3 regions of the Pseudoalteromonas maris genome follow, and region 2 is predicted to be linked to each of the others. Evidence: predicted binding sites of a transcription regulator. Region 2 holds the regulator's gene; each other region holds the start of a gene.
The links. Region 2 encodes LexA, which represses DNA repair genes until DNA is damaged. Its sites were predicted from a motif close to TACTGTATNNNNATACAGTA; they were not measured.

Region 1 (7,887 bases), on a different contig from region 2:
TGGCAAAGTGTCAGCACGACGAACTGCGCGCACGGCAGCTTCACACACTTGTCTGTCACCACCGAGTGAACTCACGCTGGTGACCAAGCCGTTGAATGCGAGTTTAATGTTTAATCGGCATTCTTTGCCACGATAGCTCTCATCCAACAACAAGTTTTGCTGAATGCGACTAGCAATCAGGGCTCGGTATTTGTCTACCTCAGACATGACTTGTTGCTGACGCGCCTTTGCTCGCACAGCGGCTTCTGCTGCTAGCTGTTCTTGCAGTAATTGCTCTGCCAAAGCCTTTTGACGGGCTTCTTCAGCTTTGCGTTTAGCCTCGGCCTCTTTACGCTTGCGTTCTTCCTCAGCTTTTTGAGCAGCCTCTTCCTCTTTGCGACGCTTTTCAGCGGCCGCTTTCGCTGCCTTTTCCGCAGCTTCTTTTTCTTGCTGTGCTTTTTTCGCCTTGTCACGTTCTATGCGTTCACGCTCTTTGGCTTTTTTCGCCTCAGCTTCGGCTTTCTTGCGCTCTTGCTCCTTGGCTTTGCGTTGTTGCTCAAGCTTTTTGATACGCTCAGCTTCCGCTTGACGCTTTTTCTTTGCTTCAGCAGCACGACGCTCTAGCTCTGCAATTCGCTTTTGCTCAGCACGCTTTTTAGCTTCCTCTTGTTTGCGTAAATCTTCGATGCGTTTATTGACGTCTTCCTGATTCACGGCAACAGCACTAACAGCTTTAGGTGGGGTCTCTTCATTGCTTGGCGGATTGAGGCTCACCGTCAGCACTTTAGGGGCTGAGGGCTTTAAATAAGAAGCAATAACAATGGCTAATAACAAAGCCACGTGCAAAACCAGCGATATGATGAGCGGCTTTTTGAACTGCTGCATATTAATCCTCAAATGACTCCGTCATCAGACCGACCTCTGGCACCCCTGCTCGCTGCAAAAAGTCCATTAGGCGTAATACTTCCTGATAACTGACTTGGCCAGAACCTTTGATCATCACTGGTGTCTCTGGGTTTTGTTCAAGTTTTAACTTGATCACAGCAGCGACATCCACCGCTTCCATTGGCGCTTCAGGGTCAGCACCGACACTCACATAATATTTTCCGTCTGCATCAATGGATGCGATTATCGGCGGTGCATCCTTAGTCTCAATGAGCTCTGATGTCTCCATTTTTGGCAGTTGCACTTTCACACCGTGGGTGATCAGCGGTGCCGTTGCCATAAAGATGATCAGCAACACCAACATGACGTCAATGTAAGGAACTACGTTGATCTCAGCGACCGCACGGCGTTTCTTACGCTGATACATGGCTTCTTACCTCTTGGGTGATTGCTTGGCGGTGTAGAATATTGGCAAACTCTTCCATAAAGTTGGCGTAATACGACTCGATTTTTTCCAATTTAGTCGCAAAGCGGTTGTATGCGATTACCGCTGGAATCGCAGCGAACAAACCCATTGCTGTTGCAATCAATGCTTCGGCAATACCGGGAGCAACCATTTGCAATGTCGCTTGCTTTACTTCACCCAAAGCGATAAATGCGGTCATGATCCCCCACACCGTACCAAACAAGCCGATGTACGGGCTAATTGAACCTATCGTGGCCAGCAACGGCACGCCAGTTTCTAACTTTTCCACTTCGCGCGACAGCGCTACACGCATTGCGCGGTGTGGGCCGTCTATTGCGACTGCACCAACCGAGGATGAAGATTTTTTAGAGCGGGCAAATTCTTTAAAGCCTGAGCTAAAAATTGATTCCATGCCTTCAGTTTGCACAGTACGTGCACAAATTTCGTTGTAAAGTTTAGACAGGTCAACACCAGACCAAAAGCGCGCTTCGAATTTTTTTGCATTATTAAGCGCGTTACTCAATGTTTTTCGACGTTGGATAATAATGGCCCACGAAATAACTGACAACGCCACTAATGTGAGCATCACGAGCTGAACTAGCACACTCGCTTTTAAAATAAGATCAAAAAAGTTTAACCCTGAATCCACGTCTTTTCTCCCCGAGCGCAGTTTACTACTAATAACCATATCGATACTGATTACAGTACGCGACATAATGAGCTTTAGTGTACCCAGTCGTTATAGCGCTGACAATGGCCTTGCCATGAATTGACTATATGCGCAGGTGAATGACACACCCGCCCGCCTAGGTTACAACTTTATGTGTTTTTTTGGGCCTCTCAAACCCCAATTAAGTTCAAAAAATATCTGTTTTATGCAAATTTGCCGCATAAGCTTTCATTTCCCCTTGGCGGCAAAAGTTAAAAAATAGTAATTCTAATAGAACAAAAAAAGAACAAAACTTAAAAAATCTATATTTTTCATGTATTAGAAAGTTACGCCTAATACAAAGTGACTAAATTAGCATCATTAAAATTTTATTCGTTATTAGTTTTTTTTATCCGAAAAAAATAATTTTTCTAGTTTGAATAAAACCGCGTTGCGCTTTAATATTCTCCCCGTACTGAGCTAGCGCAACCAACTAAGGCTCTTATGCACAGTTCAAGAGGTGGTTTCTGATTCCCCACCTCGCACCATCAGCTAACAGCTTCAAACGTCTATTAGTTGATGTGTTTTGGATTTACTTCCTTCAACTTGTTGTTTAGCCCGCATCTTTGCGGGCTTTTTTTTGCCTGAAATTTGCTTATGTAAGTCGCTTTGATGCTAATAAGCTGAATCTTAATGCGCTGTGAATCACTAGCGAACATTTGGCTAGTTAAAGTAAAAGCCGAACAAACGTCCGGCTTTTACTAAATTATGTGTGGCAAGTGTAGCTATTGTGACTTCTGTAAGCCAAAGTGTGCATAAGCGTGATCAGAGACAATACGTCCTCTGGGGGTACGTTGAATAAATCCCTGTTGAATCAAATAAGGCTCAATCACATCTTCTATCGTTTCTTTTTCTTCGCCAATCGCCGCAGCAAGGTTTTCTAACCCAACTGGACCGCCCATAAACTTTTCAATAATGGCGAGTAGGTATTTACGGTCCATGTAATCAAACCCACTTTTATCAACATCGACCATATCTAGTGCTTGTGATGCAATATCGACGCACACTTTTCCGTCACCTTTGACTTCAGCGAAATCTCGTACACGACGAAGTAATCTATTGGCTATTCTTGGCGTGCCTCGAGAGCGTTTGGCCACCTCATAGGCACCTTGCTCATCTACCTCTAGGCCTAGATGCATCGCTGATCGTTTAACGATTGCGGCAAGGTCGTCAACATTATAAAACTCTAAACGTTGCACAATGCCAAACCGGTCGCGAAGTGGTGAGGTCAAAGAGCCGGCTCTGGTTGTGGCACCAATAAGAGTAAAAGGCGGTAAATCAAGTTTAATCGACCGCGCCGCAGGCCCTTCGCCAATCATGATATCAAGCTGATAATCTTCCATTGCTGGATATAAAATCTCTTCAACGTGTGGGCTCATACGATGTATTTCATCGATAAACAACACATCATGTGCCTCAAGATTTGTCAGTAATGCAGCTAAATCTCCCGCTTTCTCTAGCACCGGTCCTGAGGTCGTTTTAATACTGACATCAAGCTCGTTTGCAACAATATTTGCAAGCGTAGTCTTACCCAATCCAGGAGGTCCGAATATCAACAAATGATCCAAAGCCTCACTGCGCGAGCGCGCCGCTTCAATGAAGATCTCCATTTGCTGTTTCACATGCGGCTGACCGTGGTAATCATCAAGTAGCTTAGGACGAATAGCTCTATCCACTACATCTTCATTACCTTGCTGCTGAGGTTCTATCAGTCTATCTGCTTCTATCATGTATGTTCTCGTTAGAGCATTGCTTTGAGCGCAAGCTTGATCATATCTTCGGAGCTCATGTTCTGTTGAGCCACCGCTTTAACCGACTTAACGGCTTGAGTATTTTTATATCCTAACGCTTCAAGCGCAGCAATGGCATCATCTTGCGCACTGCCGCCATGAACCAGTGCATCACCATTAGCCAAGGATAATGCCGCCGCATCTGTGTACGGTGTGAATAAGTCTGGCCCCCAATCTTTGAGGCGGTCTTTCATCTCTAACACTAATCTTTCTGCAGTCTTTTTACCAACTCCAGGCAACTTAACTAGGGTACTGGCGTCGCCATTGTGCACGCAATGAATGAATTGCTCCGCTGACATCCCAGATAAAATACCTAGGCCGAGTTTAGGCCCCACACCATTGGCTTTAAGTAACTCGCGAAATAATGCCCTTTCGTTTTTAGTATTAAAACCAAACAACAATTGTGCGTCCTCTCGAACCACAAAATGCGTAAACAAGGTCACTTGCTCGCCGCACTCAGGCAGTGCATAAAAGCAACTCATCGGTAAGCTAATTTCATACCCTACCCCAGCAACATCTATCAGCACTTCTGGTGGTTGCTTTTCTACTAATTCACCGCGAATTCTTCCTATCATTGTGACCTCAGTTATCGTAACCGACCACGCACTGTTTTGCGTGCTTGACCGGCTAATTTGATTAAGTTTTGTTGTGAGTGGCCATGACACATGGCAATAGCGAGTGCATCGGCGGCATCTGCTTGCGGTGTCGCAGGTAGCTTCAATATATGCTTAACCATATGCTGTACTTGTGCTTTTTCAGCTGCCCCTTTACCAACAACCGCCTGCTTCACTTGACGCGCAGAATACTCATGCACTGATATCTCTGCCATAGTAGCAGCAACGATTGCCGCACCACGCGCCTGTCCTAACTTCAATGCTGAGTCTGGATTGTGCGCCATGAACACTTGTTCTATTGCAAATGAATCAGGGTTAAATTGGCTGATGAGCTGAGTCACTCCTTGAAAAATCATTTTCAATCGCTCAGGGAAAGGGTTATCGCCTAATTTGATACAGCCACTGCCCAAATAGGCAAATTTGTGTCCTTGCTGCTGGATGACACCGTAACCTGTGAATCGCGAGCCGGGATCTATCCCCAAAATGATACTCACTCACATACCTTATTATTGTTTTCGCTGAGGATAATGGTAACTGTATGGATGACCAGTGTAAAGGTGATGGGCATGAAAAAAGCGGCCAAGGCCGCTTCTTACGAGTAATGGGTGAACACTTAACTGTTATTCACCCTGCTCTTGTGTTGCTTTAGGTGCGATAGCAATCCCCAACTCTTTAAGTGCATCTGGGTTAGCATTGCTTGGCGCATCTGTCATCAAGCACGATGCTTGCGTCGTTTTCGGGAAAGCAATCACGTCACGGATGTTATCAGTACCACACAGTAACATCACTAAACGGTCCAAACCAAAAGCTAAACCTGCATGAGGTGGTGTGCCGTACTTGAGGGCATCAAGTAAGAATCCAAACTTATCTTGTTGCTCTTGTGCATCAATACCCAACACGCGGAACGCTGCTTCTTGCATTGCACTGTTGTGGATACGCACTGAACCGCCACCCACTTCATAACCATTTAGTACCATATCGTAAGCATCAGATAGTGTACCTGAAGGGTTTGCTTCTAACTCTTCAGGGCTTACACCTTTTGGTGCTGTAAATGGGTGGTGTACAGCATGTAAGTTACCTTCGTCATCTTCTTCAAACATTGGGAAGTCAACAACCCAAAGTGGTGCCCATTTTGTCAGGTCGGTTAGCTCAAGGTCTAAACCAATCTTCAAGCGCAATGCACCCATCGCTTCATTAACGACATTGCGGCTGTCTGCACCAAATAGAATGATATCTCCAGTTTGTGCATTGGTGCGCTCAAGTAGTGCGGTTATCACCTCTTCGTTTAAGAATTTAGCGATTGGTGATTGCACACCTTCAACGCCTGTTTCACGGTCATTCACTTTCATCCATGCAAGACCTTTAGCACCGTAGATGCCAATGAACTTAGTGTATTCATCTATTTGTTTACGTGACAACGCCGCACCGCCTGGCACAGTAAGTACTGCTACGCGACCTTTTTCGTCATTTGCCGGGCCAGAGAACACTTTGAACTCAACGTCTTTAACAAGATCAGCAACATCAATAAGTTCCATTGGGTTACGAAGATCTGGTTTGTCTGAGCCAAAACGACGCATCGCTTCTTCGTAAGCCATTACTGGGAATTGCCCTAAGTCTACGTTTAGTAGTTCAAGCCACATGTCACGGATAAGTTTTTCCGTCACTGCACGCACTTCATCAGAGCTCATGAATGACGTTTCGATATCGATTTGTGTGAATTCAGGCTGACGGTCAGCACGTAAATCTTCATCACGGAAACATTTAACGATTTGGTAGTAGCGATCAAAACCAGACATCATCAGCAGCTGCTTAAATAGCTGAGGTGATTGCGGTAGCGCATAAAAACTACCGTGGTGAACACGGCTCGGTACCAAATAGTCACGCGCACCTTCAGGCGTCGCTTTAGTAAGTACTGGCGTCTCAATATCTAAAAAGTCATTGCTATCAAGGAAACGACGCACAAAGCTTGACGCTTTTGCACGTAGTTTGATGCGATCGCTCATCTCTAAACGACGAAGGTCTAGGTATCGATATTTAAGACGACGCTCTTCTGAGTTTTGTTGATTAAAATCAAGCGGTAACGCCTCAGAGCGGTTGATAATTTCTAAACCAGTACCAAGAATTTCAACTTCACCCGTTGCCATATCTTTGTTGATTTGACTTTCAGGACGCGCACGTACCACACCTTTGATTTGCACACAGAACTCTTGGCGTAGTTTGTTCGCTACATCCATCAATCCTTCTACTTCTGGGTCAAATACAACCTGCACTAGGCCTTCGCGGTCACGCACGTCAACGAAGATCAAACCGCCTAAATCACGGCGTTTGTTGATCCAACCACAAAGAGTAACCTCTTGGTCGACATGGCTTTTATTCAAGTGTCCGCAATATATAGAGCGCATAATATTCCTGTTTTAATTGTAAAGGCGTGGGCTAATTGCACGCAGAGGCAAATAAATTGCCGCTAATTATATAAAAACGGTGGTCAATGTCACGAAGCAAACAACTTGTTGGCTATTTATTCACCATTGAGAGAGAAGATTGTGTGTTAGCATTGCCGTATATCGTTAAATAACTTGAACCAAACTGACAATGCTGTACTTAGGTTGCCCGCAATGGGCAAACAATGCGTGGAAAGGCTCCTTATTTGCACCGGGCACTCAACGTGCGCAGATGCTAAGTGAATACGCGCGTGTTTTTAATTCAGTAGAAGGCAACACCACCTTTTATGCCGACCCTAACGTGCAAACAGTGCAACGCTGGCATGACTCAACGCCGGAGTCATTCCGTTTTACCTTTAAATTCCCTAAACGTTTTAGCCATGACCTTGCGCTGAGTGTCGACCAACAAGCGATCAATACATGGTTGGACTTAATGTCGCCGTTGTTTGCTAAAACCGGTTCCCTGATGCTGCAACTTCCTGCAAGTTTTGCTCCTGAGCATCTGGGTCGGTTGCAGGCTTTTATGGCAAAATTACCCGCAGAGCTAAACTACAGTATTGAAGTACGCCATCCTCAGTTTTTTGACAAATCACTGAACGAGCAGACTTTCAATCGCTTCTGTCATGATAAAGGGATAGATAGAGTGTCAATGGATACGCGCGCCCTATTCGCTGTTACGCCTTATAATGATGCAATCATCGATGCGCAAAAGAAAAAGCCGCATTTACCTGTGCACGCAATCGCATTTGGGCAGCGTCCTATCGTGCGTTTTGTAACCGCAGGGCTTGAAGATGAATACCAGTCATTTTACCAACCATGGCTAAAGAAAATTGCCCAATGGCTAGAGCAAGGGAAAGAGCCTTATGTATTTTTACATACAGCAGATAATGACGGAGCGCCATTACTTGCACGCCAATTTATGCGCGATTTGCACACATTGAACGGCCTTGACCATAGTGTATTAGCTCCCTTCCCTGGCGAGACTAATCAGCAAACCAGCTTG
Region 2 (7,887 bases):
AACACTCAATTATGTTTAGATGAGTTCCAATAGTGAGGCTGAAAAAAGGAAAGGTTTATAAATTCTTATACTAACCGGCATCACCAACCCCTTTACATTTGCGCTGAGCATGGTGGGGCGGGTAGCACAACGAGGCAGGACGCCGAGTTAAGTGAATCGATACACGATGTTGAGCTTCGCTGTGTGCGTGTCCTAGGAGTTCTTAGAGGAAATGGACAAGCATTTCCTCTAAGTCGTAGTCGTCGCTCCGACAAGTTCCCAACTTTAAATTTTGAAGCAGACTTTGGGAGTCGTTTTTAAACTAGATTGATTCAAAAGCTCTAACGAAGTGCTTAGGATGCTGATGAAACCTAACATTATCAGGTGAGTTTAACTTCTTTTTTCTCTGGGAAAAGGGGCGAGCTATATATCCCCAGTTACCTGTTCGAGAAAAGTAAACAACATAGTCAATTTCTGCATCGCCCCAGCGGTTATCAACTAACATAGATTCGTCATTGCTTTCTAATGACTTTACTTGAATCCTGTAGAATTCTGAGCCATCTGAGATGACGATATCCGTCTTCTGTCCATGATCAATCATGGGCATGAATACATCCCAACCGTCATTAAGTAACCAACTGGCTGTTAGAGTTTCGTATGAAAGGCTTTTGTAGTGCTTAATAGAACTTGATTTGGGCTTAATATTTTTTACAGGCATAGTGATATCCATAATTGATGCCGAATGTCAGGAAGTGGCTCCTAGAATTCGGACCAGATATGCAAGAGCATAATCCCCAATTAATATCACTATTTAAGCAATGGCTTATATCGAGTAGTAACAGATTGCCAACCTTAGCGTTAACACATAATGTTTATTAGCTATAAATACTACTTTCAGACCAAATATGGCCGTGATGTTCTGTTAAGTATTAAAGTATATCAGACTGCCACAAACTGCAATAAGTTTGAAAGCTATATAAGTTCTTTACTTTGCACAGGCGTAAGGTTTGCAATTATCATCATGTCCCTTGAACTGACATAAAGACAAAATCTAAAATCGAAGCGCCTTTCGCAAGGCCAAAGCCTCACCTACAGACAAGGCTCAGAAACAATCCCGCATTAAAGCCCTCGACCCTTGGTCTTCTCAACCACAGCCGCTGTCATCCGTGAAATACAACACAAATCACCAGCGCTGTTGTAAATCTTAATCTCCCATACCGATGAGCGGCCGCCTAGGTGCACGGGTTTGGTCACAGCTTTGAGTGTGCCGGTGCGTGACGCTTTGAGGTGGTTGGCGTTGATCTCTTGGCCGACGCAGTAGTATTTGCTGGTATCGACCACAAAGTTGGCGGCGTAGCTGGCAACGGTTTCAGCCAATACCACGTATGCGCCACCGTGGACGATGCCGATAGGGTTATATAATTCGTTGGTTACTGGCATGGTGGCAACAAGGTAATCGTCGCCGATTTCGCTTATTTCAATGCCGAGCTTGGTCATTAGGGTGCCTTTTTCACCCACGCCGAGGTCGAGCTTTTTACATAGGTCAAAATCAATCTCTTGCGCCCAAATACGCGTGCTCATAATGCTCTCCCTTGTACTGCTGATTATTGAATTAGGTTATGCACTGAGTGCAGCTAGACTCACATAGTGCGATACCAGTAAAAGGGCTGCAAGTGTTTTGGGTCTAGTTAAACACGCGATGTGAGAGGCACTGTAAACTATGCTTTAACGCAAGACTCACGAGCCAACCTCGGTTAAGATGGTTTTCAAATAAAGGTACATGGTTTTATTAAGGAGTGAATATGGACTTTCAAAGCGTGTATGACTTTTGGTTTAAAAAATGTCAGCCAGAAGATTGGTTCAACAAAAGTGATGCATTTGATGAGCAGGTAAGTGCCTTATTTACTGAGGTGCATCGTGCTGCGGCGCAAGGGGAGTTAGTGCATTGGCGCAGGTATGCGCAAGGGGCACTGTGTGAAATCATCGTGCTCGATCAATTCTCACGTAATATGTTTCGCGACACGCCACAGGCGTTCGCCTTCGATGGCTTAGCGCTTTGTTTAGCACAGCACGCAATCGCCAAAGGATTTGATCAGCAACTCAACGAACAAGAACGCCCATTTATGTACATGCCTTACATGCACAGTGAGAGCAAGGTGATCCACCAAGAAGCACAGAGGTTATTTAAACCTTTAGCTAACTATGAATTCGAGGTTGCACACAAAAAGATTATCGACCGCTTTGGGCGTTACCCACACCGCAATGCCATTCTAGGGCGTCATTCAAGTGCCGAGGAACTCGCGTTTTTGAGAGAACCCGGTAGCAGTTTTTAATCGGCTACCCAGCGTTTGGCATCGTGTAGATGCGTGTAGCCAAATGCCTTTATTTCAGCATTAATAAAGTGTGCAGCCACATGCTCACCAAACGCGCTCATAGAAGAGTCGGTCACTAGTGCCACCTTGCCTACTTTAGTGTGATGATCATGCACAAACCGTAAGTGACTTATTAAGGCGGCAAATGAGTCCCAGCCCGGAAAATCAGGGGTGGCGATGATAAGGCCTTTTAACTTACCAACACTTTGCAGATACGGGTCAATAATGCGCACCGCGGACTCAAAATCGGTTTGTGTCAGTGGTCCATGCGGTTCAAACATGGCGATGTTTTTGTCTTCATCTAGGGTTACGTTCAACATAAGCGTTTCACCTCGTGTTTATATTCAATAATGTTAGTGCAATACCAATGTTATCTGTTCAGATAAGACTCATTTCGTTGATTTAGCGCAAACAGGTTGGGTGATGACCAGTTAAAGCAATTACTACCATTTCTGTGAGGTGAGCAAATTGCCTGATTTTATTTGCGATTTTCTGACAACTGTATATACTCACAGTTAAATGTACTGTATGGAAACCCAGTTGTATGCGCCCTTTAACTAATCGCCAATCGCAAATTTTAGAGCTGATCAAAGTATTTATTAAAGACACAGGCATGCCGCCTACGCGTGCTGAAATTGCACAGACGTTAGGGTTTCGTAGTGCCAACGCCGCTGAAGAACACCTCAAAGCCTTAGCAAAAAAAGGCGTCATTAAGATGAAACCCGGTGCCAGCCGTGGTATCCAGTTGGTTGAAGAGGAAGAGCCTGAGCAACTAGGTTTGCCGTTAATTGGCCGTGTTGCTGCGGGTGAGCCTATTTTGGCGCAAGAGCACATTGAGAGTCATTGCCAAATTGACCCGCTATTGTTTAAGCCTGCTGCTGATTACTTGCTGCGTGTTGATGGTATGAGTATGAAAGACATCGGGATCATGGATGGTGATCTGCTTGCTGTGCACCGTGCGCAAGTTGCTGAAAACGGTCAAGTGGTGGTTGCCCGCGTTGGTGACGATGTCACTGTTAAACGTTTAGAAAAGGCCGGAAGAAAGGTACTTTTACACGCAGAAAACGAGGAGTTCGCTCCTATTGAGGTCGATTTAGAGCACGAATCCTTCAATATTGAGGGTTTAGCCGTAGGTGTAATTCGAAACGCCGATTGGATGTAGTTGTACCTGTAAAATTTGGCCCCCAATACGCCGTTTATTGGGGGTTTTAGACGCCTTTCCATCTTCCTGTCTCTGTTTGCTAACAGATTGAAACTCCAAAAAATATTTATTTTAAAAAGCAAAACAAAAACACGCTAATTTCTTGCTTTATGCGCAATTCTTTACTAATTGGTTATATTGCAGGCTTTGCTGGTTGCTTTTTAACCGCTTTGTAAGAAGTAAATGTAATCGGCCAGTTCTAAGCATAATAATAACGAAGATTGGCTAGCAGTAATTGCCTTCTCTTCTCTTTTTGCGTTGCGCGTATTTAAGGAGATGGTACATGAAGAAGCTGTGCTCCCTCATGTTGCTATGCTTGTTTGCCCCGCAGTTGGCTTTTGCAAATAGTAAATATAATTTGCGCCCAGGGGTAACAGACATTAGCGAAAATGTTTACCAGTTACATATGACGATATTTATCATTTGTTGTGTAATTGGGGTGATTGTTTTTTCAGTCATGTTTTGGGCCTTACTCAGGCACCGTAAATCAAAAGGCGCTAAACCCGCTTCCTTCCATGAAAGCACCAAGGTTGAAATACTTTGGACTGCAATCCCATTTTTAATTCTCATTGGTATGGCGGTGCCTGCTACCAAAACCTTGATTGCGATGGAAGATACCTCCAAAGCGGATCTCACTATTAAGGTGACAGGGTCGCAATGGAAGTGGCATTACGAATACATGGGCCACGACGTAGGCTTTTATTCATTGCTCTCAACCACGCAAGACCAAATTCAAAACGCACAAGACAAGGGTGAAAACTACCTTCTTGAGGTAGACAAGCCTTTGGTGATCCCAACAGACAAAAAAGTGCGTTTCTTAATGACTTCAGACGATGTTATCCACTCATGGTGGGTTCCTGATTTTGCGGTGAAAAAGGACGCAAACCCAGGCTTTATCAATGAAGCATGGACACGCGTTAATGAGGAAGGCGTGTACCGCGGTCAATGTGCTGAGCTGTGTGGTAAAGATCATGGCTTTATGCCTGTTGTGGTAGAGGCTAAGTCACCAGAAGCATTTGATGTTTGGCTAGCCGAGCAAAAACAAGCAGTACAAGCACAAGCGCAAGCAGACGCAGCATTGCTTGACCAAACGCTTTCCCAAGAAGAGCTTATGACTACCGGTGAGCAAGTTTACATGGCTCGCTGTGCAGCATGTCACCAACCTACTGGCCTTGGTTTACCTGGGGTATTCCCAGCAATTAAAGGCAGCCCAATCGCCACTGGCGAAGTAAAAGACCATATCGACATTATCGTCAATGGTAAGCCAGGCACAGCGATGCAGGCATTCGTAAGCCAGCTCACGCTTAAAGAACTGGCAGCGGTTGTCACTTATCAACGTAACGCCTTTGGTAACGAGACTGGCGACGTTGTGCAACCAAGTGCGATTCAGGCCTTTATTGATGGGGAGGAAAAATGAGTACAGCAGCTGCAACACATGAACATCACGGGCCTGCTACGGGAATTAAACGCTGGCTCTTCACCACTAACCACAAAGACATAGGTACGCTATACCTGTTGTTCTCACTGCTTATGTTCTTAACCGGCGGTGCGATGGCGATGGTGATCCGTGCGGAATTATTTGAACCCGGCTTACAGCTGGTTGATCCGCATTTCTTTAACCAAATGACCACAGTTCACGGTTTAATCATGGTATTCGGTGCCGTTATGCCTGCCTTTACAGGCCTAGCAAACTGGATGATTCCGATGATGATTGGCGCGCCAGACATGGCTTTGCCACGCATGAATAACTGGAGCTTCTGGATCTTGCCATTTGCCTTTGCAATCTTGCTGCTTTCATTATTCATGGAAGGTGGTGGTCCGGCATTTGGTTGGACGTTCTACGCACCATTGTCAACGACTTACAGTAACGACAATACGGCACTGTTCGTTTTCGCTGTGCACATCATGGGTATTAGCTCGATTATGGGTGCGATAAACGTGATTGTAACCATAGTGAATTTACGTGCACCGGGTATGACGTGGATGAAGCTACCGTTATTTGTTTGGACATGGCTTATCACCGCGTTCTTACTGATTGCGGTAATGCCAGTACTGGCTGGTGCGGTCACCATGGTACTGACCGATAAATACTTTGGTACTGATTTCTTTAATGCCGCTGGGGGCGGTGATCCTGTCATGTTCCAGCATATCTTCTGGTTCTTTGGTCACCCAGAGGTATACATCATGATTCTACCTGCGTTTGGTATTATCTCGACGATAGTCCCGACCTTCTCGCGTAAGAAATTATTCGGTTATGCATCTATGGTGTACGCAACAGCATCCATTGCCCTGTTGTCATTTGTAGTGTGGGCGCACCACATGTTCACCACAGGCATGCCGCTGGCCGGGGAGTTGTTCTTTATGTACTCCACCATGCTGATATCTGTGCCCACAGGGGTGAAGGTGTTCAACTGGGTAGCGACCATGTGGCGAGGATCCATTAGTTTCGAAATACCCATGATGTTCTCCATTGCCTTTATTGTGCTGTTCACGCTGGGGGGCTTCTCAGGGTTGATGCTGGCAATTACGCCTGTGGATTTCCAATACCATGATACTTACTTCGTAGTAGCTCACTTCCACTACGTATTGGTAACTGGTGCGGTGTTCTCCATCATGGCAGCGGCTTATTACTGGTTACCTAAGTGGACAGGGCACATGTACAACACCACATTGGCAAAGTGGCACTTCTGGATGTCGCTTATCAGTGTAAATGTGTTGTTCTTCCCTATGCACTTTGTTGGTTTGGCGGGGATGCCACGCCGTATTCCAGATTATGCGCTGCAATTTGCCGACTTCAACGCCATTATCAGTATTGGTGGCTTTGCCTTTGGCTTATCGCAATTGTTGTTTGTTGCAGTGGTCTACAAGTGCATCAAAGCCGGCGAGAAAGCGCCTGCGAAAGTATGGGAAGGTGCCGAAGGACTTGAGTGGGAAGTTGCATCACCTGCACCGTACCACACCTTTGAAACACCGCCTAAGGTGCAGTAATGAATCACGCGCCGTTATTAAAAAAACTCGTACTCAGTGTGATAGCAATGTTCGCCTTTGCTTTCGCACTGGTACCGCTGTACGACGTGTTTTGTGATGTTACTGGCCTAAATGGCAAGCCATCAATGGAACAAGCACAGCAGAGCGAGGTGGTGGATGAAGCCCGTGAAGTAACGGTCAGCTTTACCACCCATGCCCAAAGCGGTGCGCCTTTCATTGTTGATGCACAAATACAAGAAGTTGTGGTTAAGCCAGGGGAAATGAGTGTTGTCACTTTCTCTGCGGCGAACACCGCAAACGAAGCGCGGGTGATGCAGGCTATTCCGTCTGTATCTCCGGGCCTTGCAGCGAAGTACTTACACAAGCTGGCTTGCTTTTGCTTTGATCAGCAAACAATGCAAGCCAATGAAAAACAAGAATATCAATTAAGGTTTTATGTCGATCCAGCGTTACCTCCTGAATATGAGGAGCTGACGTTGTCATACACGCTTTTTGATATCAGCGCTAAACACCCCGAAGCACTGGTGGCGTCGGCGCGATAACCCAAATGAGGCATAAATATGAGTGAACAGTATGAAAAATACTATGTGCCGGCCCAGAGTCCATGGCCAATAGTCGGTGCAGTGGCGATGTTCTTTATCGCCGCAGGAGCTGGGTTAACGGTAATGCAGCTCGAACAAGAAGGCAGTTCAGGAACCTATATGCTGTTAGCAGGTATAGCAGTGTTGCTATATATGCTGGTGGGTTGGTTTAAGAATGTGATCAGTGAATCTCATGATGGGCTTTATTCACCGCAAATGGATCGCTCTTTCAAACAGGGCATGAGTTGGTTCATCTTCTCAGAGGTCATGTTCTTCGCCGCCTTCTTTGGCGCACTCTTCTACGCTCGCATGTTGGCCGTGCCATGGTTAGGTGGTGACGGTAATAACGTGATGACAGGTGAAGTGCTGTGGCCTGAATTTACGTCAACGTGGCCGCTAGAAAGCACACCTGGAGGTACCACGACTCAAGCCATGGGCTGGCAAGGCTTACCACTGATTAACACCATTATTCTTCTGGTGTCGTCGGTGACGCTCCATTATGCCCATGTCGCGATGGAAAAAGATAATCGCGGACCGCTTAAGCTGTTTCTCTTTTTGACCATTGCCTTAGGTGCGGTGTTCTTGGTGTTACAAGGCTACGAATACGCACATGCTTATAATGACTTGGGCTTAAAGCTTGATTCGGGCATTTACGGCAATACCTTCTTCTTGCTCACCGGATTCCACGGTATGCACGTGACCCTAGGGGCCATCATGCTCACCGTGATGTTCATCCGTGTATTGAAGGGGCACTTTAGCAGTGAAA
Region 3 (7,887 bases), on a different contig from region 2:
ATCAGTGTCGTATCTAAAGGTTTCACAAATCGCATGTCTACGAGCGTTGCATCCAGCGCATCTGCCGCTGGCTGTGCATACTCTAGAAGAGTTCCAAAAGATAAAATGGCCGTACCTTTACCTTGGCGCATTACGCGGCCTTTGCCTATTTCTAATGCTTGCATGGTTGCATCGAATTCACCGTCACCTGCACTACCGCGCGGATAGCGCACGGCGGTTGGTTTATCGAGCTTATGACCGGTATAAAGCATATTACGGCATTCGTTCGCATTGGCAGGAGCCATAATGACCATGTTCGGAATGCAACGTAAGAAGCTCAGGTCATACGTACCCTGATGCGTTTCACCATCCGCGCCAACGACACCGGCTCGGTCAATTGCGAACAACACCGGCAACTCTTGGAGCGCCACATCATGGATCAACTGATCATAGGCACGTTGCAAGAATGAGGAGTAAATCGCGACAACAGGATTAAGATTCTCGCACGCAAAGCCGGCAGCTAGCGTTACGGCATGTTGCTCAGCGATAGCAACATCGAAATATTGCTGTGGAAATTCTTTTGAAAAGCGCACCATGCCCGAGCCTTCACGCATCGCTGGAGTAATCGCCATCAGTTTGTCGTCTTGGGCCGCCATTTCACACAACCAGTCACCGAATACTTTAGAGAAAGTCGGCGCACCGGGTTTAGATTTAGGCAGCTGGCTTTGTGCAGGGTCAAATTTAGGCACTGCATGGTAGCCAATAGGATCAGCCTCTGCGGGCTTATACCCTTTACCTTTTTGCGTTTTCACATGAAGTAGTTGCGGGCCTTTTAAATTACGCATATTACGCAAGGTATCAACTAGCATGTTGACATCATGGCCATCAATTGGGCCAATGTAATTAAAGCCCAACTCCTCAAAGAAAGTGCCAGGAATAACCATGCCCTTGAGGTGCTCTTCCATTCTACTGGCTAGTTCTTTTACAGGAGGCAAACCGGATAATAACTTTTTACCACCTTCACGAATGTTGGTGTAAAAACTGCCAGACAGAATGCGTGCAAAATGGTTGTTTAATGCTCCGACGTTTTCTGATATCGACATTTCGTTGTCGTTCAAGATCACCAGCATGTCAGACTTTACATCACCAGCATGGTTCATGGCTTCAAATGCCATTCCCGCTGTTATCGCACCATCGCCGATTACGGCCACTGTTTTACGGCCTTTACCTTCTTTTTCTGCGGCGATTGCCATACCTAGGGCGGCAGAAATAGACGTGCTCGAGTGACCCACACTGAACGTGTCGTATTCGCTCTCACCACGGTACGGGAACGGGTGTAAGCCATCTTTTTGGCGAATAGTTGGCATACGCTCACGACGACCCGTGATCAGTTTATGAGGGTACGCTTGGTGACCAACATCCCAAATTAGGCGATCAAAAGGAGTGTTATAGACATAATGTAACGCAACGGTAAGCTCAACCGTGCCTAATCCCGAGGCAAAGTGCCCACTGGTTTGAGACACTGAGTTCAGTAGGTAATCCCGTAATTCATAGCTGAACGCACCAAGCTTTTGCTGTGGCAGATCGCGTAGTTGTGCAGGCTCGTCGACCTGCGTTAAAAGGGGATACTTGCTACTATCCAAATTCATGCGTTTACTTATCCTTCACTTCAATGGCGCGAGTATATCAAATCGCTCACAGCCACCTGTAATAAATTTTAATGATCTCGAGCGATGATGTACTGCGCTAATTGTTTGAGCTCAGTGTTATCGTAGGCCAATGAGTCAATGGCACTGATTGCTTCATCATAAAGCTGAGTGAGCTTTTGTTTTGCGCCTTCTAAACCAAGCAAAGCTGGATAGGTCGCTTTATTCGCTGCTTCGTCAGAGCCCTGAGGCTTACCCAAGGTTTGGGTATCACCCTCGATATCCAAAATGTCGTCTTGTACTTGAAACGCTAAACCGATGGCATTGCCGTAACTATCAAGTGCTGCCTTTGTTGATTCTTCTACGTTTGGCGCGCACAAATAGCCCAACTTTATCGCGCAGCTCAACAGTGCGCCGGTTTTAGCTTTGTGAATACTTTCAAGCTGAGACAACGAGATGTCTTGATTGGTTGCATTGATATCAAGTGCTTGTCCACCCACCATACCCAGTAGGCCTGATGCTTGGCTTAGCGCTTTCACTAAGCTCAATTGCGCTGATGCGCCAATGGCAAAGTCCGTGCTACTGAGCAATTCAAAAGCGATTGTTTGTAGTGAATCTCCCGCCAAAATAGCATGAGCTTCATCATAGGCAATGTGGCACGTTGGTCTACCGCGGCGCAGGTCATCATCATCCATCGCGGGTAAATCGTCGTGTACCAGTGAGTAACTATGAATACATTCAATGGCCGCCGCGGCTTTATCTAAGTCAGATTTATCGGCGCCAAGCATGTTGCCAACACAGTACACCAAAAATGGACGTAACCGTTTGCCACCGTTTTGCACGCTGTACTGGGTGGCTGCAAGAATACGAGGTTGTGCATGCGCTTGAGAGTGGAAATACTGCTCAAGTGTGTGCATGACATCATGCTGCGCTTGCGCCAGTGCTTGTTTTAAATTCACGGCGTTAATTACTCTTGATCATCCATTGGCGTGAGTTCGCTGTTGAGATCGTTACTCATTAGCATACTTACTTTTTGTTGTGCGCTGTCGAGTTTCTGGGCTGAGGCATTGGCTAGGCTAATGCCGCGCTCAAATTGCTTCAAAGACTGCTCTAGGGGCATATCACCTTGTTCCATTTCGGTGACAATGTGACTCAATTCGTTCATTGCTTCTTCAAAACTGAGATTTTCTGGCTTTTTTTGCACCATTGCCTGCAAACTCGCTACTAATGAGATAAGACCGCCAATTTTAGGGGCATTCCACAGCAAGGTCAAAGCACTGTTGATATTTTCACGGCAAAGCACTTTAAGCCTGCTAATTTTATTAATAGTGTAATAAAATGATTCAAGTAATTCAGCAAGTTGCCGATAGCTTAAGAGTATTTATAATAACCAACGAATTTGGGCACCCAAGGTAAGCTTGTTTTCAGGTGCACTAAAACGGTCACAAGGGGTGGAGGACATGTGGATTTAGCAACCATAATCGGTATTCTAGGCGCTATAGGTTTTATTGTTATGTCTATGGTCCTCGGTGGCGACCTAGGTATGTTCTACAATACGCCCTCAGTGCTTATAGTTTTTGGTGGTTCACTATTTATCGTGCTGTCCAACTACACATTGGGGCAGTTCTTTACGATAGGTAAAGTTGCAGCTAAAGCATTTGCATTCAAAATTGAGTCCCCAGAAGAGTTAATTGAAAAAGCTGTTGAGCTTGCTGACTCAGCTCGTAAAGGCGGATTTTTAGCCCTAGAAGAAGCCGAAATTTCAAATAAATTCATGCGCAAAGGCATCGACATGCTCGTTGATGGGCATGATGCGGATGTTGTGCGTGCAACACTACAAAAAGATATTTCTCTAACATCAACCCGCCATGAACAAGGCGCTGGTTTATTTAAAGCATTGGGTGACATCGCTCCAGCTATGGGGATGATAGGGACGTTGATTGGTCTCGTAGCTATGCTTTCTAACATGGATGACCCCAAAGCGATTGGGCCTGCCATGGCTGTAGCCTTGTTAACAACGTTATACGGGGCGTTTCTTGCCAACGTCATTGCCATACCAATTCAAGCTAAATTGGAACTTCGAAAAGACGAAGAAGAGCTGAATCAACGCCTTATACTCGATGCTATTTTGGGTATCCAAGATGGTCAGAACCCCAAAGTCATCGAGGGTATTTTGAAAAACTACCTTGCTGAGTCTAAACGTCAGGTGGATACCGAGGAGTAGCTATGTCGGATGAGGAAAAGTGCAAATGTCCTCCCCCCGGGCTACCTGCTTGGATGGGAACCTTTGCTGACTTGATGTCGCTTCTGATGTGCTTTTTCGTTTTGCTATTGGCATTTTCGGAAATGGACGTGCTTAAGTTTAAACAAATTGCCGGTTCCATGAAGTTTGCTTTCGGTGTGCAAAATAAGTTGGAAGTAAAAGATATTCCCAAAGGTACCAGCGTGATTGCCATGGAATTCAAGCCTGGTCGGCCAGATCCTACGCCCATTGAAACCATTCAGCAGCAAACCGTAGAGATGACTCAACAGATGCTTGAGTTTCAAGCGGGTGATGAAGACTCTGCTGGCGGTCGCCAAGAGCAGCGTGGTGAGCAGCGTGGTGGTGAATCAGCGAGTACCGCACAAGAGCAATCGCAGCAACAAGCAACAGCAGCGGCAGATCAAGAACGTGTAAATGACTTGGTGAAGAAAATTGCCCAGCAACTTGAGCAACAAATCATTGATGGTGCTATTGAGTTGGAGTCATTGGGTCAGCAAATCATTATCCGTATCCGAGAAAATGGTTCGTTTCCTTCGGGCAGTGCATTTCTACAACCGCAATTTAAACCAATTATTCAAGATATTGCTGCGCTGCTAAAAGATGTGCCCGGAGAGATCACAGTTTCAGGTCATACTGATGACTTCCAAGTATCGAATGAACTTTACACCAATAACTGGGATCTCAGTGCGACGCGCGCAGTTGCCGTTGCCAGTGAAATGCAAAAAGTTGAAGGTTTCGATAAAGGACGGATGGTTGTTGTTGGTCATGCTGATACGCGCCCATTAGTTCCAAATGAAACTGACGAAGATAGAAAACGTAACCGTCGCGTCGAGATTTCTATTATGCAAGGTAAAGCGAAAGAATCTGACCCTATCGAAGTCATTCAATAACAAGTCATGCAGAACAAAGTGCAGCAAGAGGCTGCGCTTTTTCTCTTTCATCGATAGCAAAAATACACTACACTGCAATAACTGTATGGATGAACAGTTGTTGTGCTATGAAGCTTTATATTGCCGAAAAACCTTCACTTGGGCGCGCTATAGCGGCCGCTTTGCCAAAACCTCATAACAAAAAAGATGGGTATATCGAGCTCGGTAACGGCGACTGTGTAACCTGGTGTATTGGCCATTTACTCGAACAAGCCGAGCCCGATGATTACGACCAAGCATATAAAAAGTGGCAATTACAACACCTCCCCATAGTGCCGCAGCAATGGCAACTCAAGGCTAAATCAAAAACACGCAAGCAACTTACTACGGTTAAAAAGCTGATCAAACAAGCGAGTCATATCGTTCATGCGGGCGACCCCGATAGAGAAGGGCAGTTGCTCGTCGATGAGGTCATCTCGCAAGTAACATTACCCGAGAGTAAAAAGCACAGTATTGAACGTTTGTTGATTAGCGACTTAAATTTGCCCGCGGTGAAAAAGGCGCTCACGCAACTGCGCAGTAATAGCGAATTTATACCTTTGAGTGTGTCTGCTTTGGCGCGATCGCGAGCGGATTGGCTGTTTGGCATGAACCTAACTCGTGCCTACACATTGGCTGGACAAAAAGGGGGTTATAAAGGTGTGCTTTCTGTTGGCCGCGTGCAAACACCTGTGTTGGGCCTCGTTGTCGCCCGAGATAAAGAAATTAATGAATTTGTAAGCAAACCCTTTTATGAGGTCGAGGCACACATGCTCACCCATGAGCAACATGGGTTTACACTCAAGTGGCAACCCAGCGAGGCGTGCAAACCTTATCAAGACAGTGAAGGGCGCGTACTTTCGAGGGCCCTCGCGGACAACGTTGTATCTCGTGTATCAGGCCAAGATGGTGTCATTACTAAGGTAGAGCGCAGTGAAAAAAAAGAACAAGTGGCGCTGCCTTATAACTTGTCTGCTTTGCAAATTGATGCAGCAAAACGTTTTGGTTTAGCTGCTAAAGTGGTGCTTGATACATGCCAAAACCTATATGAAAAGCACACGTTAATTACCTATCCGCGCTCGGATAATCGCTACTTACCGAATGATCATTTTAATCAAGCACAAGATATTATCTGTAGCATCGTTGCCAATGGTGTATTTACCAACGAGCAGTTAAGCACTGTTAATACCAGTAAAAAAGTGCGCTGCTTTAACGATGCTAAAGTTGCGGCTCACCATGCTATTGTGCCTACCAACAAAAAGACCAATGCACAGCTTACAACCACAGAGCGCCAAGTGTATGAACTCATTTGCCGTCAATACGTGATGCAGTTCATGCCAGCATATCGATATCACCAAACCGATGTTGAAGCACAGGTTGCAGGGGGAAGGTTTACAACCAAAGCAAAAGAAGAGATTGAACAAGGCTATAAAGTCCTGTTACCAAAAAAAGCAGATAAAGAAGAACAAATATTGCCGATGTTGAGTGTGGGTGAGCAAGTGTTGTGTGAAAGCGCCAAACGGATTGATAAAAACACCACACCTCCGGCACATTTTACTGATGCCACGTTACTTGCGGCAATGACAGCCATTAGTCGTCACGTAAAAGACAAAGATATTCGTAAAGTACTCAGGGAAACAGATGGTCTTGGCACAGAGGCTACGCGAGCGAGTATTATTGAGCTTTTATTTAAGCGTGGTTTTTTAACAAGAAACGGTAAATCAATTACTGCCACCGAAGCTGGAGTTGCCCTCATAAATGCGCTGCCAGAGACTCTATCAACGCCCGACCTGACTGCTCATTGGGAAATGGCATTGGCAAAAATCGCCGAAAAGCAGCTCAAGTACACTGATTTCATGAGCCCATTAGTGAGCCAGTTAAGTGATTTGATTGAACAGGCGAAGACCTGTGATAGTCGGCAATTTGCTCACATCAAAAGTCAGGTTAAGAGCAAGTTTAAGGGCGCCAGAAGAAAGAGTGTGCGCCCTAGAAGTAAAAAAGCGTCGGCGTAGTTGTTAGGGCGTGTTTATCTTTGCTGTGTGATTTGAACAAAACCCCTACCTCAAAGGTAAACACGTTCTATATTATTTTCTAAATAAGGCTAAAGCAGCGTTGCTCATTGCGCTGACACCTGTAGGAATCGCTTTTTGATAGTCTGGTGCAAACTTACTTGAGTGCAGCGATGGCAGTTGTGTATTGTTTTTCATCGCTTCGGCGTAGTTCTGAGGATTAACGCCACCTAGCCAAAATAATGTAATGGGAAGCTTTTCTTCTGTTCGGCCAAACAAGCCAAAATCTTCACCTGCCATAACAGGAGCAGTAAGCTCTACATTATCTCCGCCAATGGCTGATTTAATTGCTTCAGTTACTCTTGCAGTCTGTTGAGGGTTGTTATACGTTGAGGGAATTGACTCCCCCTCGTGCACAATCACTTCGGGAAAAAGAGATTCCTCTAAACCGGCGCTTGCTGCAATACCTGCGGTAATACGTTTAATCGCAGCTATTTGTTGCTCACGCACTGCTGGGTTGTAGCTTCTCAAGGTGAGCTGTAATTTTACTTCATTAGAAATGACATTATGCTTTGAGCCGCCATGGATTGAGCCAACGGTCACAACGGAAGGTTCAAGAGGAGAAAGTTCGCGACTAGTGATAGTTTGTAGTGCCAACACTACGCGAGAAGCAATTACAACTGGGTCAATGGTGGTATGTGGGTAAGCACCGTGGCCGCCTTTACCTTTAACGATAATATCAACAGAATCTACGCTCGCCATAGTGTATTCAGGTTTAAGCGCCACCTTACCAGCGGGCACGCTGGCGCTGACATGCAGTGCAATGATATGGTCTGGTTTAGCGAAGTTGCTAAATAAACCCTCTTTGAGCATTGCTTTCGCTCCCGCGCCCACTTCCTCTGCAGGTTGCGCGACCATCATGAGCGTGCCTTGCCATTTATCTTTGTTAGCAACTAGGTGTTCAGCTGTGCCGAGGAAGCTAGTCATATGTATATCATGACCACAGCCATGCATCACGCCTACTTGAATACCTTCTTTATTAGTAACACGTACTTGTGAAGCATAAGGTACACCTGTTTGTT

Region 1: ruvC (crossover junction endodeoxyribonuclease RuvC) is a predicted target of LexA. The motif match lies at 4,976-4,995, and genes of this name have one in related genera.
Region 3: AAEU32_RS08465 (DNA topoisomerase III) is a predicted target of LexA. The motif match lies at 4,858-4,877, and genes of this name have one in related genera.

What each region holds. Positions count from the first base shown of each region.
Region 1 covers NZ_JBMMUF010000001.1:84,848-92,734, forward strand. Annotated here, with positions in the region: gene tolA (cell envelope integrity protein TolA) at 1-864, opposite strand, end outside; gene tolR (protein TolR) at 866-1,291, opposite strand; gene tolQ (protein TolQ) at 1,278-1,979, opposite strand; gene ruvB (Holliday junction branch migration DNA helicase RuvB) at 2,765-3,769, opposite strand; gene ruvA (Holliday junction branch migration protein RuvA) at 3,781-4,404, opposite strand; gene ruvC (crossover junction endodeoxyribonuclease RuvC) at 4,416-4,937, opposite strand; gene aspS (aspartate--tRNA ligase) at 5,064-6,845, opposite strand; gene AAEU32_RS00470 (DUF72 domain-containing protein) at 7,036-7,887, shown strand, end outside.
Region 2 covers NZ_JBMMUF010000003.1:399,910-407,796, reverse strand. Annotated here, with positions in the region: gene AAEU32_RS06905 (AAA family ATPase) at 1-33, shown strand, start outside; gene AAEU32_RS06900 (group I intron-associated PD-(D/E)XK endonuclease) at 302-697, opposite strand; gene AAEU32_RS06895 (hotdog fold thioesterase) at 1,099-1,560, opposite strand; gene AAEU32_RS06890 (DUF924 family protein) at 1,782-2,312, shown strand; gene AAEU32_RS06885 (SpoIIAA family protein) at 2,309-2,671, opposite strand; gene lexA (transcriptional repressor LexA) at 2,896-3,513, shown strand; gene coxB (cytochrome c oxidase subunit II) at 3,836-4,969, shown strand; gene ctaD (cytochrome c oxidase subunit I) at 4,966-6,540, shown strand; gene AAEU32_RS06865 (cytochrome c oxidase assembly protein) at 6,540-7,082, shown strand; gene AAEU32_RS06860 (cytochrome c oxidase subunit 3) at 7,101-7,887, shown strand, end outside; gene AAEU32_RS06855 (DUF2909 domain-containing protein) at 7,876-7,887, opposite strand, start outside.
Region 3 covers NZ_JBMMUF010000005.1:1,994-9,880, reverse strand. Annotated here, with positions in the region: gene dxs (1-deoxy-D-xylulose-5-phosphate synthase) at 1-1,628, opposite strand, end outside; gene ispA ((2E,6E)-farnesyl diphosphate synthase) at 1,697-2,584, opposite strand; gene AAEU32_RS08480 (exodeoxyribonuclease VII small subunit) at 2,593-2,832, opposite strand; gene pomA (flagellar motor protein PomA) at 3,088-3,849, shown strand; gene AAEU32_RS08470 (flagellar motor protein MotB) at 3,852-4,778, shown strand; gene AAEU32_RS08465 (DNA topoisomerase III) at 4,886-6,808, shown strand; gene AAEU32_RS08460 (M20 metallopeptidase family protein) at 6,881-7,887, opposite strand, start outside.